Regions from separate parts of the Massilia sp. 01N417 genome, predicted to be linked through region 1. Evidence: predicted binding sites of a transcription regulator. Region 1 holds the regulator's gene; the other holds the start of a gene.
The links. The regulator LexA, encoded in region 1, represses DNA repair genes until DNA is damaged. The targets are predictions, from matches to a motif close to ACTGTATNNNNATACAGT.
Positions count from the first base shown of each region.

Region 2: the regulator LexA is predicted to act here: its motif matches at 5,072-5,089, upstream of recA (recombinase RecA).

Region 1 is NZ_JBFTRS010000019.1:13,734-22,309, reverse strand. It holds gene AC1DOQ_RS19335 (hypothetical protein) at 1-68, shown strand, start outside; gene AC1DOQ_RS19330 (inorganic phosphate transporter) at 197-1,207, opposite strand; gene AC1DOQ_RS19325 (DUF47 domain-containing protein) at 1,229-1,855, opposite strand; gene AC1DOQ_RS19320 (replicative DNA helicase) at 1,926-3,311, opposite strand; gene rplI (50S ribosomal protein L9) at 3,420-3,872, opposite strand; gene rpsR (30S ribosomal protein S18) at 3,906-4,196, opposite strand; gene priB (primosomal replication protein N) at 4,216-4,500, opposite strand; gene rpsF (30S ribosomal protein S6) at 4,534-4,917, opposite strand; gene lexA (transcriptional repressor LexA) at 5,200-5,841, shown strand; gene AC1DOQ_RS19290 (tetratricopeptide repeat protein) at 5,926-6,690, opposite strand; gene AC1DOQ_RS19285 (tetratricopeptide repeat protein) at 6,782-7,585, opposite strand; gene AC1DOQ_RS19280 (cystathionine gamma-synthase family protein) at 7,668-8,576, opposite strand, start outside.
Region 2 is NZ_JBFTRS010000025.1:62,358-70,933, reverse strand. It holds gene AC1DOQ_RS22780 (Ig-like domain-containing protein) at 1-120, shown strand, start outside; gene AC1DOQ_RS22775 (sodium:solute symporter family protein) at 316-2,376, opposite strand; gene AC1DOQ_RS22770 (DUF4212 domain-containing protein) at 2,379-2,687, opposite strand; gene AC1DOQ_RS22765 (sensor histidine kinase) at 2,677-4,233, opposite strand; gene AC1DOQ_RS22760 (response regulator) at 4,255-4,962, opposite strand; gene recA (recombinase RecA) at 5,153-6,238, shown strand; gene recX (recombination regulator RecX) at 6,257-6,712, shown strand; gene AC1DOQ_RS22745 (DUF2889 domain-containing protein) at 7,097-7,654, shown strand; gene sucC (ADP-forming succinate--CoA ligase subunit beta) at 7,726-8,576, shown strand, end outside.

The sequences.
Region 1 (8,576 bases):
CCAACAAGGACGACCTGGAAAAATTGCGCACGCTGGGCGGCGACGCCCTGAACATGCCGCGGAACTGAACTACGGGCGGGCTGAAGCGAAGGGCCAGGAGTTCGTCACTCCCGGCCCTTTTCATTGGCGCGAACAGCGCCCACAAAAAAAGGGCGGGATTCGCATCCCGCCCTTCTCATCCAAAACGATGCACGCGTTACAGGATGTGGGTACCGATCCACCACGCAATCGCCGCCATGAAGGCCGATGCCGGAATCGTGAAGACCCAGGCCCACACGATGTTGCCGGCCACGCCCCAGCGCACCGCCGACGCCTTCTGCGCCGAGCCGACGCCGACGATGGCGCCGGTGATGGTGTGGGTGGTCGACACCGGCACGCCGATGGCGCTGGCGAGGAACAGGGTGATGGCGCCGCCCGATTCCGCGCAGAAGCCGCCGACCGGCTTGAGCTTGGTGATCTTCTGGCCCATGGTCTTGACGATGCGCCAGCCGCCGAACAGGGTGCCCAGCGAGATCGCCGTATAGCAGCAGATGATCACCCACAGCGGCGGCACCGCATCGCTGGCCTGCGAGGCGCCGGCCGCGATCAGCAGCATCCAGATGATGCCGATGGTCTTCTGGGCGTCGTTGCCGCCGTGGCCGAGGCTGTAGGCCGCGGCCGAGACCAGCTGCAGGCGGCGGAACCAGGTGTCGACCTTGCGCGGCGGCGTCTTCACGAAGATCCAGGACACCGCCAGCATCACGATCGAGCCGAGCAGGAAGCCCAGCAGCGGCGACAGGATGATCCAGGTGACGGTCTTGAGCAGGCCGCCGCCGACCAGGGCGCCGGTGCCCGACTTGGCCACGGCCGCGCCCACCAGGCCGCCGATCAGGGCGTGCGAGGACGAGGACGGGATGCCGTAGTACCAGGTGATGACGTTCCAGACGATCGCCCCGACCAGAGCGCCGAAGATCACGTACTGGTCCACGATGTTCGGGTCGACCGTGCCCTTGCCCACCGTCGATGCCACGTGCACGCCGACGGTGAAGATGGCGACGAAGTTGAACAGCGCGGACATCGCGACCGCCGTCTGGGGTTTCAGCACCCCGGTCGACACCACCGTCGCGATCGCGTTGGCGGCATCGTGGAAGCCGTTCATGAAGTCGAAGACCAGCGCTAAAAGGACGAGCAGGCCCAGCACGTAAATGCTGATATGAAGATGATCCATATTGTTCTTATTGTTCTTGGCTTACGCGTTTTCGACGATGATGCCTTCGATGATGTTGGCAACATCCTCGCAGCGGTCGGTGACGGTTTCCAGGATCTCGTAGATCGCCTTCATCTTGATCAGGTTGCGGACGTCCGGTTCGTCGCGGAACAGCTTGGACATCGCGGCGCGCATCACGTGGTCGGCGTCCGATTCCAGGCGGTCGATCTCTTCGCAGATCGCGACCATCTTCTGGGCGTTGTCCATGTTGTGCAGCATGCCGACGGCCTGCTGGACCTTTTCGCAGCAGGCCAGGCACAGCTCGGCCAGGCGCTTGGCTTCCGGCGTCACGGCGTGCAGGTCGTACAGCGAGATGGTCTGGGCGGCGTCCTCCATCATGTCGAGGATGTCGTCCATGCGGGTGATCAGCTTGTGGATGTCGTCACGGTCCAGCGGCGTGATGAAGGTCTTGTGCAGCAGGTCGACGCAAGCGTAGGTGATCTTGTCCGCCTGTTTTTCGATGCTCTCCACGGCGTGGGTGCGGTTTTCCAGGTCGTCGAAGTTGGTCATCAGGCCGACCATTTCTTGTGCACCCTTCACGCACAGGGCCGCGTGCTGGTTGAAGAGGTCGAAAAATTTGCCCTCAGTGGGCATCAGGCGTCCAAACATAGGTTCTCCGTTGTAAATCTCTTGGAACTTCAAGGGCTGCGGCACAGGTCGCGCCGCAGTCGTTACCGGCTTAGTCGCCCTGGTAGATGGACAGACTGCCGCTGTAATTCCCGAACTTGGTATACATACCCATCCAGGTCAGTCGCACCGCCCCGATCGGGCCGTTACGCTGTTTGCCGATAATGATCTCGGCGGTACCTTTGTCGGGCGAGTCCGGGTTATAGACTTCGTCGCGGTACAGGAAGATGATGACGTCCGCGTCCTGCTCGATAGCGCCCGATTCGCGCAGGTCGGACATGACCGGACGCTTGTTCGGGCGTTGTTCCAGCGATCGGTTCAGCTGGGACAGTGCGATCACCGGACAGCCCAGCTCCTTGGCCAGGCCCTTCAGGCTACGCGAAATTTCAGAAATTTCCGAAGCACGGTTGTCGCCCGGCTTCGAACCCTGCATCAGCTGCAGGTAGTCGACGATGATCAGGCCGAGCTTGCCACATTGGCGCGCCAGGCGGCGCGCACGGGCGCGCATCTCGATCGGATTCAGCGCCGGCGTCTCGTCGATGAAGATCTGGGCGTCGTTCATCTTCTGGATCGCATGCGTCAGGCGCGGCCAGTCCTCGTCGATCAGCTTGCCGGTACGCAGGCGGTGCTGGTCGAGCTGGCCGATCGAGCCCAGCATACGCATGGCGAGCTGGGTGCCGCCCATCTCCATCGAGAAGATCGCGACCGGCAGGCCGGCCTCGACCGCGACGGCCTCGCCGATGTTGACCGAGAACGCCGTCTTGCCCATCGAGGGACGGCCGGCGACGATGACCAGGTCGCCCGGCTGCAGGCCGGAGGTCATCTTGTCGAGGTCGATGAAGCCGGTCGGGACGCCGGTGATCTCGCCCTGGTTTTCGCGCGAGTAGAGTTCGTCGATGCGCTCGACCACCTGGGTCAGCAGCGGCTGCACCGGCAGCCAGCCCTGGGCGCCGCGGGCGCCCTGCTCGGCGATCGCGAAGATGCGCGATTCGGCTTCGTCGAGGATCTGCTTGACCTCGGCGCCCTGGGGATTGAAGGCCTTGGCCGAGACTTCGTCGGCCACGGTGATGAGCTGGCGCAGCACGCCGCGGTCGCGGACGATCTCGGCGTATCGGCGGATGTTGGCAGCGGATGGCGTATTTTGCGCCATGGCGTTGAGGTACTGCAGCCCGCCCACTTCCTCGGCCTTGCCGAGCTGGACGAGCGACTCGTACACGGTGATCACGTCGGCAGGTTTGCCAGCATTGATCAGGCGGACCATCTGTTCGAAGATGATCCGGTGGTCGTAGCGGTAAAAGTCCTCCGCATGCATGAAATCGGCAATGCGGTCCCACGCCGCGTTATCGCGCAGCAGGCCGCCGATGACGGACTGTTCTGCTTCGATGGAATGCGGGGGAATGCGGAGCGACTCGATCTGCGGGTCTGCTGGGGTGTTCATGGCCGACATTATACCGTTTCCGCACTGCCGACTGAAATCATTGGTGATTTTTCACGCATAAAAAAAGCCGGGCGAACCCGGCTTTTTCATTCTTGCAACAGCTATTGCTTAGGCAGCTTCGCCAACCACGGCAACCGTCACGTCAACGACGACGTCGGTGTGCAGGGCGACGGCAACCGGGTGCTCGCCGGTGGTCTTCAGCGGGCCGGTCGGCATGCGCACGTTGGCCTTTTCGACGGCGAAACCTTGCTTGCTCAGGGCTTCAGCGATGTCGAAGTTGGTCACGGAACCGAACAGACGGCCGTCCACGCCAGCTTTCTGGGCGATGGTGATGGTCATGCCGTTCAGCTTGTCGCCCTGGCCTTGAGCGGCTGCCAGTTTCTCGGCGGCTGCTTTTTCCAGTTCGGCGCGCTTGACTTCGAACTCGGCCACGGCCGATTCGGTTGCACGGCGGGCTTTCTTTTGCGGGATCAGGAAGTTACGTGCGTAACCGTCCTTGACCTTGACGACGTCGCCCAGGTTGCCGACGTTGACGACTTTTTCCAGCAGGATGACTTGCATATTATTCTCCAGTATACGTGTCGTGACCGACGATTAAGCGTTGTGCAGGTCGGTGTACGGCAGCAGGGCCAGGTAGCGGGCGCGCTTGATGGCGGTGTCCACTTGGCGCTGGTAGTGCGCCTTGGTACCGGTCAGGCGTGCCGGCATGATCTTGCCGTTTTCCTGGACGAAATCCTTCAGGGTGTCGACGTCTTTGTAGTCAACCTGTTCCACGCCTGCAGCGGTGAAGCGGCAGAACTTCTTGCGCTTGAACAGCGGGTTCTGCTGTTTGCGCTTCAGTTTTTCCTTGGCTTTGTTTTTGTCGAATTTTTTACCGAATGCCATTTTAGGCTCCTGTATCTATCTAAATGAAATCAATGATGTGAAACACCAGGGCTTTGCTGTTGCGGTTCTTCCTGGCCATGAACCCGCGAAACTCGTAGACCGCACCGAGTTCGGCGTCGGCAAATCGCTTCGAAACATCGCCCGCGGCCAGCGCGGACATCTCGAATTCGACCTGCCTGGCAATCCCCGCTTCCACCTGCTGCGATCCATGTTGCAGGATGCCGCTGACGATCGGGATGCCGGCCGGGGTATAGCGCAGGGCATCGCGTTCCGCGATGCTTGCGACCAGCAACAGCTCGTTCACTGCCCTTGCGCGCTTCTTTCTTAAGATTAAGAATTAAGCGGCTGCGGCCGGAGCAGCTGCCTGCTCGGCGCGATGGCTCTTGGCTGCGTCTTCGCGCTGCACCGATTTCATCATCGGCGACGGCGCGGTTTCGGCCTTCTTCATCTTGACGGTCAGGTGACGCAGCACGGCATCATTGAATTTGAATGCGGTTTCCAGCTCGACCAGGGTCTCGTTGTCGCACTCGATGTTCATGCAGATGTAGTGTGCCTTCGGCAGCTTCTGGATCTGGTAAGCCATTTGACGGCGGCCCCAGTCTTCGACGCGGTGGATGTTACCGCCGCGCGAGGTGACCGTGGTCTTGTAGCGCTCGATCATCGCCGGAACCTGCTCGCTCTGGTCCGGGTGGACGATAAACACGATTTCATAATGACGCATGCAACACTCCTTAAGGACGTTTAAACAAATGCCCACCTCGGCGTCAAGACGAGTGTGGGAAGGGAAAGCCCGACATTATAACCGTAAAAACGTCAAGAGCTCAATCGCCGTTTTACGGCCGCTCGGCGGCCCGGTTCGCCGCATGGGTATCGGCTGTGCCCGGCAGGCAAAAAAAACCGGCAAATCGCACGGATTCCCCTTGCGTCCGGCGCAATACTGTACAAAAATACAGGGTATCGGGTTCGCCCCGCACTACCGCTCACCTACGAATTAATCTTTGACATGCTCAAGCTCACCGCACGGCAAGAACAGATCCTCAACCTGATCAAGGAAGCGATCGACAACACCGGTTTCCCGCCGACCCGCGCCGAAATCGCGCAGGAGCTGGGTTTCCGCTCGGCCAATGCGGCCGAAGAACACCTGCAAGCCCTGGCGCGCAAGGGCGCGATCGAAATTTCTCCCGGCACTTCGCGCGGCATCCGCCTGGTCGGCGCCGCAGCCGATGCCGCGCCGGTACCGGCAGTCCCGGCCGCCCTGCTGATGTCGCTGCCGCTGGTCGGCCGCGTCGCCGCCGGTTCGCCGATCCTGGCCCAGGAACACGTCGAGGCCACCTACTCGGTCGACCCGGCCATGTTTTCGAGCAAGCCCGACTTCCTGCTGAAGGTCAAGGGCTGGTCGATGCGCGACGCCGGCATCTGCGATGGCGACTTCCTGGCCGTCAAGAAAGTGGATTCGGCCAAGAACGGCCAGATCGTGGTCGCCCGCATCGGCGATGAAGTCACCGTCAAGCGCTACCGCAAGAGCGGCGGCACCATCGAACTGCTGCCGGAAAACCCGGACTTCTCCGTCATCACGGTCGATCCGCACACCGACGAGTTCGCGCTCGAAGGCCTGGCCGTCGGCCTGCTGCGATCGTGGCACTGATCCTGCACTAAGTTTTGCCACTTGGCAAAATAAAACGCCCCGCCCGGCTTGCGCCGGCGGGGCGTTCTTCATTCGGCGGACGGCTTACTTCGTGCCTGCGCCGTTATAGTTGTTCTTGCGCGCTTCCAGGTCCTTCTCGCGCTCGGGCGTCGGCCCGCTCTTGACGATTTCGTTGTGCTGGCTGACATAGGCGTCGGTGGCGTCGCGCCACACCGTGAAGTCGGCCACGACCATCCTGGCGCTGATCCTGGCGTCCTCCGACAGCCCTTCCTGCACCGCGTCGAGGTGCTTGCTTGCCGTCTCGTATTCGGCCTTGGTCATCAATTTACGGACGTCCTCGGGAATCCGCTTGTTCAGCGGGGTGACGGCATTCAGGTGTTCGGCGTAGCGGTTGTAGCAATCCTGCCAGGCCTTCATCTTCGCGCTGTAGCGGTCGATCTCCTCGGTCTGGCGCGAGACCGCCGGGAAGCGCGGCGCCGGGCAGCGGTACTCGTCGGTGCGGACGTCGGAGCCGTCGTATTTCGTCATCCAGTAGTCGATGTCGGCGCGGCGGACCTCGCGCTGCTTCATCATCTCGAGCGAGGCGATGGCGACGGCATTGCCCTTGGCGGCCGCCTTGCGGAACCAGCCGGCGGCCTTGTCCATGTCGACGGCGCCGGCTTCGCCGTAAAAATACATTTCGCCGAGATGCTGCTGGGCCGTGACGTTGCCGGCATTCGCCAGTTTGGTGTACTTCTGCAGGGCTTCTGGATAGGCCTTCTTGGCGAACAGGGCGTCCGCATCGGCCAGCTCGTCGGCACGGACGGTACCGGCCGCCAGCAGTGCGACGCATAACAGGAGTGTCTTCATGGAAAAGAGCTGTGAAGCAAGGCTGTGAAAAAGAAATTTATCATACCCCCACAGCCCTGCCAGCTCAACAAGCCTTGCTTGTTGCCCCCGCCTATTTGCCGGTCGAAGCAGGCTTGGCAAAGGTGGCGCCCTGCGTGACCCTGCGGTTGTATTCGTTGCTGGCGTCGGCCGCGCGCCGGTTCTCGACGTCGAGCTGGCGCTTGTTCGCCTCGCTCTTGGCATTCGATTCCGCCACGAAGGACTGGGTTGCCGTGTACCAGGCGTCGCGCTCCGAGGTGAAGTTCAGCGCCTCGGCCTGGCGGCGGGTGACCACGGCCACCGTGACGTCATCGATGCGGGAGGCGGCCTGCTCGGCTTCGTGCGGGCTCATCAGCTTGAGGATGTCGGCCGGGATGCGCTTGACGCCCGGCGGCGCCTGGTTCACGCCGGCCACGAAGTCGTTGTAGCAGGTTTCCCATTGGGCGATCTCGGCGCTGACCCGGTTGATTTCCTCATTCGTCTTCGACACCTGCGGGATCTTCGGCATCGGGCAGGCGTATTTGCCGGTCACCAGGTCATCGCCCTTGTAGCCGGTCCAGTAAGCCAGGTCGCCGGCACGCTGTTCGCGCTCCTTGAGCACCGCCAGCGACTCCTTCGCGCCGCCGTGGCCGGAGGCGGCCGCCTTCTGCAGCCAGGCCTGCGACTTGCCCATGTCGACCGCCGTGCCGTCGCCATACCAGTACATCTCGCCCAGGCGGAACTGCGCTTCGGCATTGCCGGCATTCGCCAGCTTCGTGTAGATCGGCAAGGCCTTGTCGTATTCCTTGGCGCGCAAGGCTTTTTCGGCATCGCCGAGATCGTCGGCCCAGGCCATCCCGGCGGCCAGCATCAGCACTGCAAAAGCAAGTCGTTTCATCGTCTCTCTCCAAATGATTGGTGAGGCCGATCATAGACTTGCCTTTGTATTATGACAATTCGCTATGGATAAAATGCCGGGCTCAGCCGGCCAGCGCGTTGCCGAAGTCGGCCAGCAGGTCGGCCGTATCCTCGATGCCCACCGACACCCGGATCAGCGACTCGGCGATGCCCATGCTGGCGCGGCGCTCCGCCCCCATCTCGAAGAAGATCGTGTGCGCGACCGGGATCACCAGGGTGCGGGTGTCGCCCAGGTTGCTGGCCGGGATCGCTATCTGCAGGCGGTTCAGGTAGTCGAAGCAGTCGATGCCGTCCTTCAGCTCGAAGCTGAACAGCGAGCCGTAGGCACGGAACAGCTCGGTGGCGATGCCGTGCTGGGGGTGCGAAGCCAGGCCCGGGTAGTGGACGGCGGCGACGCGCTCATCCGCTTCCAGCATCCTGGCCAGCGCCAGCGCGTTGGCGCAGGTGCGGTCCATGCGCAGCGCCAGGGTCTCGGCGCCGACGGCGATGTGGTGGGCCGCTTCCGGCGCCAGCGAGGCGCCGAAGTCGCGCAGCGATTTGGCGCGCAGCTGGGCCATGCCCTGGGCCTTGGCCGGCTGCTTGCGGAAGTTCGGCGCGATGTTCGGATAGGCGCTCCAGTCGTACAGGCCGGTGTCCGTCAGGGCGCCGCCCAGCGCCATGCCGTGGCCGCCGATCGACTTGGTCAGCGAATTGACCACCAGGCCGGCGCCCACCGCCTTCGGGCGGAACAGCCAGGGCGTGGTCATGGTGTTGTCGACCACGTAGAGGATGCCGCGCTCGCGGCACAGCTCGCCGATGCGCGCCAGATCCGCGATCTGGGTGCGCGGATTGGCGATGGTCTCGACGAACACCATGCGGGTGTTGGGCTGCAGCGCCGCCTCGACGTTGGCGACGTCGGTGGCATCGACGAAGGAGACTTCGGTGCCCTGCCCCGCCACCGTGTTCCACAGGCTGTTGGTATTCCCGAACAG
Region 2 (8,576 bases), on a different contig from region 1:
TGGACCGCCGCGATGGCGAACGGCACCACCCTGGAGCAGGTGGCGTCGTCCTTCGTGCAGTCGGTGGAAATGGTCGGCCATCAGCGCGCGGCGGCCGACTGGGACTTCAGCGTGGCTTGAGGCGCCGCCCATGCCGCCGGCGATGGCGAAGCCGTCGCCTCGGCGGCAGCGGCAGCGTCGGCGGTTTTATTGGATCACGGCACCGTTGCCGATATGCTTGTCGAGGAAGTTCTCGACCCGGCTCCGGAAGTCGATGCGATAGCCTGCCAATTCACAGAGGCCACATTTCTCAAGACTTCGGCAGTCTGCCGGCTGTCACGCTTCCTCCGGCGCCCGGATGTACTCGACCAGCCCGGTGCTCTCGCGCGTCGGCGGCGGCGTCAGCAGGCTGACCACGGCCAGCACCGCCAGCCCGGCCGGCACCCCGAACACGCCGGCCGAGATCGGCGCGATGTGGAACCAGGTGCTGTCCGCGTTCCCGCCCAGGATCGGGTTGGTGTGCAGCATGTAGTAGACGCAGACCAGGAATCCCGCCAGCATGCCGGCGACCGCGCCCTGGTGGTTGGCGCGCTTCCAGAACACGCCCGCCACCAGCGCCGGGAACAGGGTCGAGCCGGCCAGCGAGAAGGCCGCGCCGACCAGCGACAGGATGTCGGCCGGCTTCTGCGAGGCGACGTAGGCGGCGATGAAGGCCACCGCCAGCAGCAGCAGTTTCGAGATCGTGACCCGTTTCTGGGTCGAGGCGCCCGGGTCGACCATCTTGAAGTAGATGTCGTGCGACAGCGCGTTCGAGATCGCCAGCAGCAGGCCGTCTGCGGTGGACAGGGCCGCCGCCAGGCCGCCGGCCGCGACCAGGCCCGAGATCACGTAGGGCAGGCCGCCGATTTCCGGCGTGGCCAGGGTCAGGACGTCGCCGTCGATCGCGATCTCGGCCAGCTGCACGATGCCGTCGCCGTTGATGTCGGCGATGCTGAGCAGGGGATTGGTCTTGTCGACGTTGGCCCAGTAGGAGACCCAGGTCGGCAGCGTGTCGTAACTGCTGCCGACCAGGGCGGTATAGATGTCGAACTTGGCCAGCACCGCCAGCGCCGGCATCGTCAGGTAGATCAGCAGGATGAAGAACAGGGTCCAGAACACCGATACCCGGGTCTCGTGCACCGAGGGTGTGGTGTAGGCGCGCATCAGGATGTGGGGCAGGGCCGCGGTGCCGAACATCAGGCAGAACACCAGCGCCAGGAAGTTGTTGCGGCGCTGGTCGGATTCTTCGCGGGTCTTGCCGGGGAAGGGTTCGGCATGCGGTTCGGGCGGCTGGGCGCGCGCGAGGTTGGCGGCGCGCTGCTCGGCCCACAGGTGGGCGGCTTCGTCGGCGGTGCGCGGATAGGCGATCAGTTCGCGCTCGGCGTTGCGGACTTCGCCCAGCGAGGCGTTGCGGCCGCGCGCGGCGTCGAGCCGGCGCTGGACCTCGATCCGGCCCGCCTCCCACGATTGCGGCAGGGCGGCCAGCCTGGCGCCGTATTCGTCGGCCTTGGCCTTGAAGGCGGCCCGCACTTCCTGCTCGCGCGGGTCGACCGCCAGCTGGGCCTCGCGCTTGGCCAGCTTGGGCAGCACCGAGCCGTAGGCGACCTGCGGCACCGGGTTGCCGGCGAATTTCATCGACAGCCACATGGTCGGGATCAGGAACGCGACCAGGATGATGATGTACTGCGCGACCTGGGTCCAGGTGATGGCGCGCATCCCGCCCAGGAACGAGCAGACGAGAATCGACGCCAGGCCGAGGAAGATCCCGACCGAGAAGTCGACGCCGGTGAAGCGCGAGGCGATCAGGCCGACGGCATAGATTTGCGCCACCACGTAGATGAAGGAGACCACGATGGTGGCGCTCACCGCCAGCGCCCGCACCAGCTTGCCGTGCCTGCTGTTGCCGCCGTAGCGCGCGGCCAGGAAGTCCGGCACCGTGTACTGCGCGAACTTGCGCAGGTAGGGCGCGATCAGCAGCGCCACCAGGCAGTAGCCGCCGGTCCAGCCCATCACGTAGGCGAGGGCGTCGAAGCCGTGCAGGTAGAGCGTGCCGGCCAGGCTGATGAAGCTGGCTGCCGAGATCCAGTCGGCGGCGGTCGCCATGCCGTTGAACAGGGCCGGCACCCGCCGTCCGGCCACGTAGTATTCGGAGACGTTCGAGGTGCGCGCCACCACGCCGATGATCGCGTACAGCACGATCGTGGCGAACATGTACAGGTAGCCGATCCACTGGCGCGGCATGCCCTCGTTCTCGAGGATCGCCAGCGCCGCCAGGAACAGGCCGAGACAGGCCGTGAACCACAGGTAGTAGCGCGCCAGGCGCTGGAAGTAGCTGCGGTGTTTGTTCTTGCCGCCCATGTTCACGCGCCGTCCCTGAGCATGCGTGCGAACTCGCGGTCGAGGATCCGCATGCGCCAGGCGTAGACGCCGATGATGGCCAGGTAGATCAGCGTCGCGCCCTGGGCCGCCAGGTAGAAGGACAGCGGCCAGCCGAACACCGACATGTGCGCCAGGTCGCGCGCGAAGAACACGGTGCCGAAGCCGGTCGCCAGCCACAGCGCCAGCAGGACCAGGGTCAGCCTGCGCGCACGCGACCAGTGCAGGGCGCGCGCGGCGAGGATGCGCTCGCGCGGCGGTGGGGAAGGAGGGAGAACGCTGTCAGTCTGCATCGGGATCGGGTGGGGCGGGTGGTGGCGGGAAGGTCAGCCGGAACAGGCTGCCCGGGTATTTCTTGCTGGTGCTGCGCGGGTTGTAGAAGATCTCGATCTCGGCGCCGTGCTGCTGCGCGATCTCGCGCACGATCGCCAGGCCGAGGCCGGAGCCGGAGGCGCTGTTGCCGAGGATGCGGTAGAAGCGCTCGAACACGCGCGGACGCTCGCCCGGCGCGATGCCCGGGCCGGTGTCCTCGACTTCCAGCAGGGCCAGGCCGCCGTCGCTGCGCACGCGGACGGTGACGCTGCCGCCCGGCGGCGTGTAGCGCAGCGCATTGTCGATCAGGTTCGACAGCAGCTCGCGCAGCATCATGCCGTCGCCCAGGATCTCCAGCGGGCCGTCCGGGTCTTCGTAGCCGAGGTCGATCTCGTGGGCGAAGGAGGCCGGCACCCAGTCCAGCACTACGCTGCGCGCCAGCAGCGCGAGGTCGAGCGGCTCCAGCGCCAGGCCGGCATGCGGCTGGTTCTCGGCGCGCGCCAGCGCCAATAACTGATTGACCAGGCGCGTCGCCGATTCCGAACTCTTGGCCAGCTGCTCCAGCGAGCGGTGGATCTCGTCCGGATCGATCTGGCGCAGCGCGAGCTCCGACTGCATGCGCATGCCGGCCAGCGGGGTCTTCATCTGGTGGGCGGCGTCGGCGATGAAGCGCTTCTGGGCGTCGATGGTGTGCGCCAGGCGCGCCAGCATGTCGTTCAGCGAACCCACCAGCGGCGAGATCTCTTCCGGCACCTGGCGCGAATCGATCGGCGACAGGTCGTCCGGCGGCCGCGCGCGGATCCGCTCCTGCAGCTGGGCCAGCGGCGACAGGCCGCGCGACAGCGCGAACCAGACCAGGGCCAGGATCACCGGCAGGATGATGAACTGGGGCAGGATCACGCCCTTGATGATCTCGTTGGCGAGCTGGGCGCGCTTTTCCAGCGTTTCCGCCACCTGCACCAGGGCCAGGCGCGGTTCGCCGCTGCCGCGCGGTGCCGGGTCGAGCAGGGGTTGCAGGTTGACCCAGGCATAGGCGACCCGCACCGGGGTGCCGTGCAGGTTCTCGTTGCGGAAGTGCACGCGGCCGCTGCGTTCGGCGTCATCCAGCGGCGGCAGCGGCAGTTCGCGGTCGCCGTCGATTGCCTCGTTGCGCGGCCCCGTGATCTGGAAGTAGACGCTGTCGACGTCGTCGGCACGCAGGAAGTCGCGCGTGCTGCCGGGCAGGCGCGCCACCACCTTGCCGTCCACTTCCTTGACCTGCTGGGCCAGCACGGTGACGCTGTCTTCGAGCGCATGGTCGAAGGGCTGGTTGGCGATCGATTTCGCAACCAGGTAGGTGATGGCGATGCTCATCGGCCACAGCAGCAGCAGCGGGGCCAGCATCCAGTCGAGGATCTCGCCGAACAGCGAATGCTGCATGCTCTCCTCGGGCTCGGGCCGCGGAGGAACATACACGGGATCGAAGGTCGAGCCGGGGCCGGATTCGGGCGCGAGGATGCCGGCGCCGCGCCGCTTCAGGGACTTCATGTGCCGGCCTTGCCCGCCGCCTTACTTGCCGCTGCCGGCGGCCTGCGCCTTGCGTGCGCTGTCGGAATAGCGTTCCAGGCAGTAGCCCAGGCCGCGCACGGTGGCGATGCGGATGCCGCCGGTCTCGATCTTCTTGCGCAGGCGATGCACATAGACTTCGATGGCGTTGTTCGAGACTTCCTCGCCCCATTCGCACAGGTGGTCGACCAGCTGTTCCTTGGACACCAGGCGGCCGGTACGCGCCAGCAGGATTTCGAGCAGGCCCAGTTCGCGCGCCGACAGGTCCAGCATCTGGTCGTCGATGTAGGCACTGCGGCCGACCTGGTCGTACACCAGCGGACCGTGGCGGATCACGGTCGAACCGCCGCCCTGGCCGCGCCGGGTCAGGGCGCGCACCCGCGCCTCCAGCTCGGAGAGGGCGAAGGGCTTGGCCATGTAGTCGTCGGCGCCGGCGTCGAGGCCGCCCACGCGCTGCTCGATCGAGTCGGCGGCGGTAAGGATCAGCACCGGCAGCAGCGAACCGCGCGCGCGCAGGCGGCGCAGCACGTCGAGCCCGGAAAGCTTCGGCAGGCCGAGGTCGAGGATCAGCAGGTCGAATTCCTGGGTCGACAGCGCGGTGTCGGCATCCTGGCCGTTCTTCACGCAGTCGATCGCGTAGCCGGACTGGCGCAGGGAGCGCGTCAGGCCATCGGCAAGTACGCTATCATCCTCCGCTAGTAAAATACGCATGATCTCCCCCTGGTTTTGTCGTTTGAGCCTAGCTTACCTGCATATTGTGTTTGATATCTCGCAACATGTCGAATTGATCAAACGGCGGTAAATATCGCTTGCCAAAACAACTGGGATTTTATACAGTACTTCCTATTGAAATCGCGCGAGCGGTCCCTATCTTGGTTCACTCTAGGACTGAAAGTAAATCATGGACGATAAAAAATCCGCAGTAAACGCAGCAGAGAAGGGCAAGGCGCTGGCAGCAGCCCTCGCGCAGATCGAAAAGCAATTCGGTAAAGGCTCGGTCATGCGCATGGACACCAATGCGCCGGTCGAGGAAGTACAAACCGTGTCCACCGGCTCGCTGGGCCTGGACATCGCACTGGGCGTCGGCGGCCTGCCGCGCGGCCGTATCGTCGAGATCTACGGTCCGGAATCGTCGGGTAAAACCACGCTGACCCTGCAGACCATTGCCCAGATGCAGAAGCTGGGCGGCACCTGCGCCTTCATCGACGCCGAGCACGCGCTGGACGTCACCTATGCGCAGAAGCTGGGCATCAAGCTGGACGAGCTGCTGATCTCGCAGCCGGACACCGGCGAGCAAGCCCTGGAAATCACCGATGCGCTGGTGCGTTCGGGCAGCGTCGACATGGTGGTCATCGACTCGGTGGCGGCACTGACCCCGCGCGCCGAGATCGAAGGCGACATGGGTGACTCGCTGCCGGGCCTGCAAGCCCGTCTGATGTCGCAGGCGCTGCGCAAGCTGACCGCGTCGATCAACCGTACGAACACCCTGGTGATCTTCATTAACCAGATCCGTATGAAGATCGGCGTCATGTTCGGCAGCCCGGAAACCACGACCGGCGGTAACGCGCTGAAGTTCTACGCCTCCGTGCGCCTGGACATCCGCCGTACCGGTTCGATCAAGGCCGGCGACGAGGTGATCGGTAACGAAACCAAGGTCAAGGTCGTCAAGAACAAGATCGCGCCTCCGTTCAAGGAAGCCCACTTCGACATCCTGTATGGCGAAGGCACTTCCCGCGAAGGCGAGATCATCGACCTGGGCGTGGACAACAAGATCGTCGAGAAGTCGGGCTCCTGGTACAGCTATGGTGGCGAACGCATCGGTCAAGGTAAAGACAATGCGCGTATCTACCTGCGCGAGCGCCCGGCCCTGGCCCGCGAGATCGAAAACAAGGTCCGCGCCGCCCTGGGCGTGCGCGAACTGGCACCGGTCGCTGCCGTTGACGGCGCCGGTGCGGCCGAGCTGACCGCTGTCGGCGGCGAAGAGTAATCTTCGACCCGCGCCCCGGTGAGACAGACTTTGAGCCTGAAGGCTCGCGCGTTGAAGTATCTATCGACGCGCGAGCACAGCCGGATCGAGCTGGGGCGCAAGCTGTCTCGCTATGCCGAGGAGGGGGACGACGTCGAAGCCCTCCTCGATTTCCTCGAAAAGAACAACTGGCTGTCGCAGGAAAGGTTCGCCGAGTCCCTGGTGCACCGCCGTGCCGGCCGCTACGGCAACAGCCGCGTGCTGGCGGAACTCCAGCAGCATGGCCTGAAGGGCGAAGAGCTCGACGAGCTCAAGTCCGGGCTGAAGGAAACCGAAGTTGCCCGCGCCCGCGAAGTGTGGCGCCGCAAGTTCAACCGGGTTCCGCAGGACGCCGAAGATCGTAGTAAACAGATGCGCTTCCTCATGGCGCGTGGTTTTTCGCAGGGCGCGATCCGCAGCGCACTGCAGGGACGGGACGAGGACGACGAGTCCTGAAGTGCCCGATGTAAAGTAACACGCGGCTAACAAAGCCATCAGGGCAAGGCGTACCGTCGAAGACAGTACGCTAGTACGGCGAGACGGTACAACGCCGCCATGATGGCTTTGTTAGCCGCGCGAGGCGCAAGCGCACAGCGCCACCCGCCGACGTGCCGCCCACAGCGGCACCTCCTCAACGGCGGATTGACGCTGTGCGCTTGCACTTCTGTGTTGTCAAACTGCCTGTCAAAATGGCAGCCGGGTGCATCCGCTGGCGCCCTGTGCTAAACTTTCATGGTTTAAGCAGCGCCGCAAGAGCGGTTGTTGCCGTAGAAGCTGCGGCAACGTGCATCAGGCACAACGGCTGCATACTTTTTTCGCCGCATTCCGGCATTGGTGTTTATGCCCCTGTCATCCCCCGCACCGCGTAAGCTAAGGCACACGCGCGCCATCACCGTTGAAGCGTTCGCGCGCGACGATGGGCTGTGGGACCTCGACGCCTGCATCCGCGACATCAAGACCCACGATATCGACCTGCCTTCCGGTCCCCGCCCGGGAGGCCTGCCTGTGCACGACCTGAGGCTGCGCGTGACCATCGACCACGAGATGGTCATCATGGACGCCGAGGCTTCGTCGGATGCCGTACCCTATCCCGGTTATTGCGACACCATCGGTCCCGCCTACAAGAAATTGATTGGCTTGTCGCTGCTGAAACATTTCCGGCTGCACCTGAAAGACCGCCTGTCCGGCGTTCTCGGATGCACCCATTTGACCGAGCTGGCACAGGTCCTGCCCACTGCGGCAATCCAGGCCTTTGCCGACGACGCCATGGAAAACCGCGAGGCCGCGCAATCGGCCGAGCGTCCTTATGAACTCGATCGCTGCCATGCGCTGCGCACCGACGGTCCCGCCGTCGCCAAGTACTACCCGCGCTGGGCCTTGAAGGTGGTGTCGGGGTAGTATTCCGGTTTTTGTAGCCTCTATTTATTCAACCGCATTTCTAAATCAGTAACAGAAGAAGGGAAGCCAGCATGAAAATCCATGAGTATCAGGGCAAAGAGATCCTCCGAAAATTCGGAGTGACCGTTCCGCGCGGCATTCCGTGCATGTCGGTGGACGAAGCCGTCAAGGCAGCTGAAGAGCTGGGCGGCCCGGTCTGGGTAGTCAAGGCGCAGATCCATGCTGGCGGCCGCGGCAAGGGCGGCGGCGTCAAGGTCGCCAAGTCGATCGAGCAAGTTCGCGAATACGCGAACCAGATCATGGGCATGCAGCTGGTGACGCACCAGACCGGCCCGGAAGGCCAAAAAGTCCGCCGCCTGCTGATCGAAGAAGGCGCCGACATCAAGCAGGAACTGTACGTCTCGCTGGTCACCGACCGCGTCACCCAGAAGATCGTCCTGATGGCCTCGTCGGAAGGCGGCATGGACATCGAAGAAGTCGCGCACAGCAACCCGGAAAAGATCCACAACGTCGTGATCGAGCCGTCGGTCGGCCTGACCGACGCGCAGGCTGACGACGTCGCCCGCAAGATCGGCGTGCCGGAAGGCTCGATCGCCGCAGCCCGCGTCAACCTGCAAGGCCTGTACAAAGCCTACTGGGAAACCGACTGCTCGCTGGCCGAAATCAACCCGATGATCGTGACCGGCGACGGTAAAGTCATCGCGCTGGACGCCAAGTTCAACTTCGACCCGAACGCCCTGTTCCGCCACCCGGAAATCGTCGCCTACCGCGACCTGGACGAAGAAGATCCGGCCGAAGTCGAAGCCTCGAAATTCGACCTGGCTTACATCTCGCTGGACGGCAACATCGGCTGCCTGGTGAACGGCGCCGGCCTGGCCATGGCCACCATGGACACCATCAAGCTGTTCGGCGGCGAGCCGGC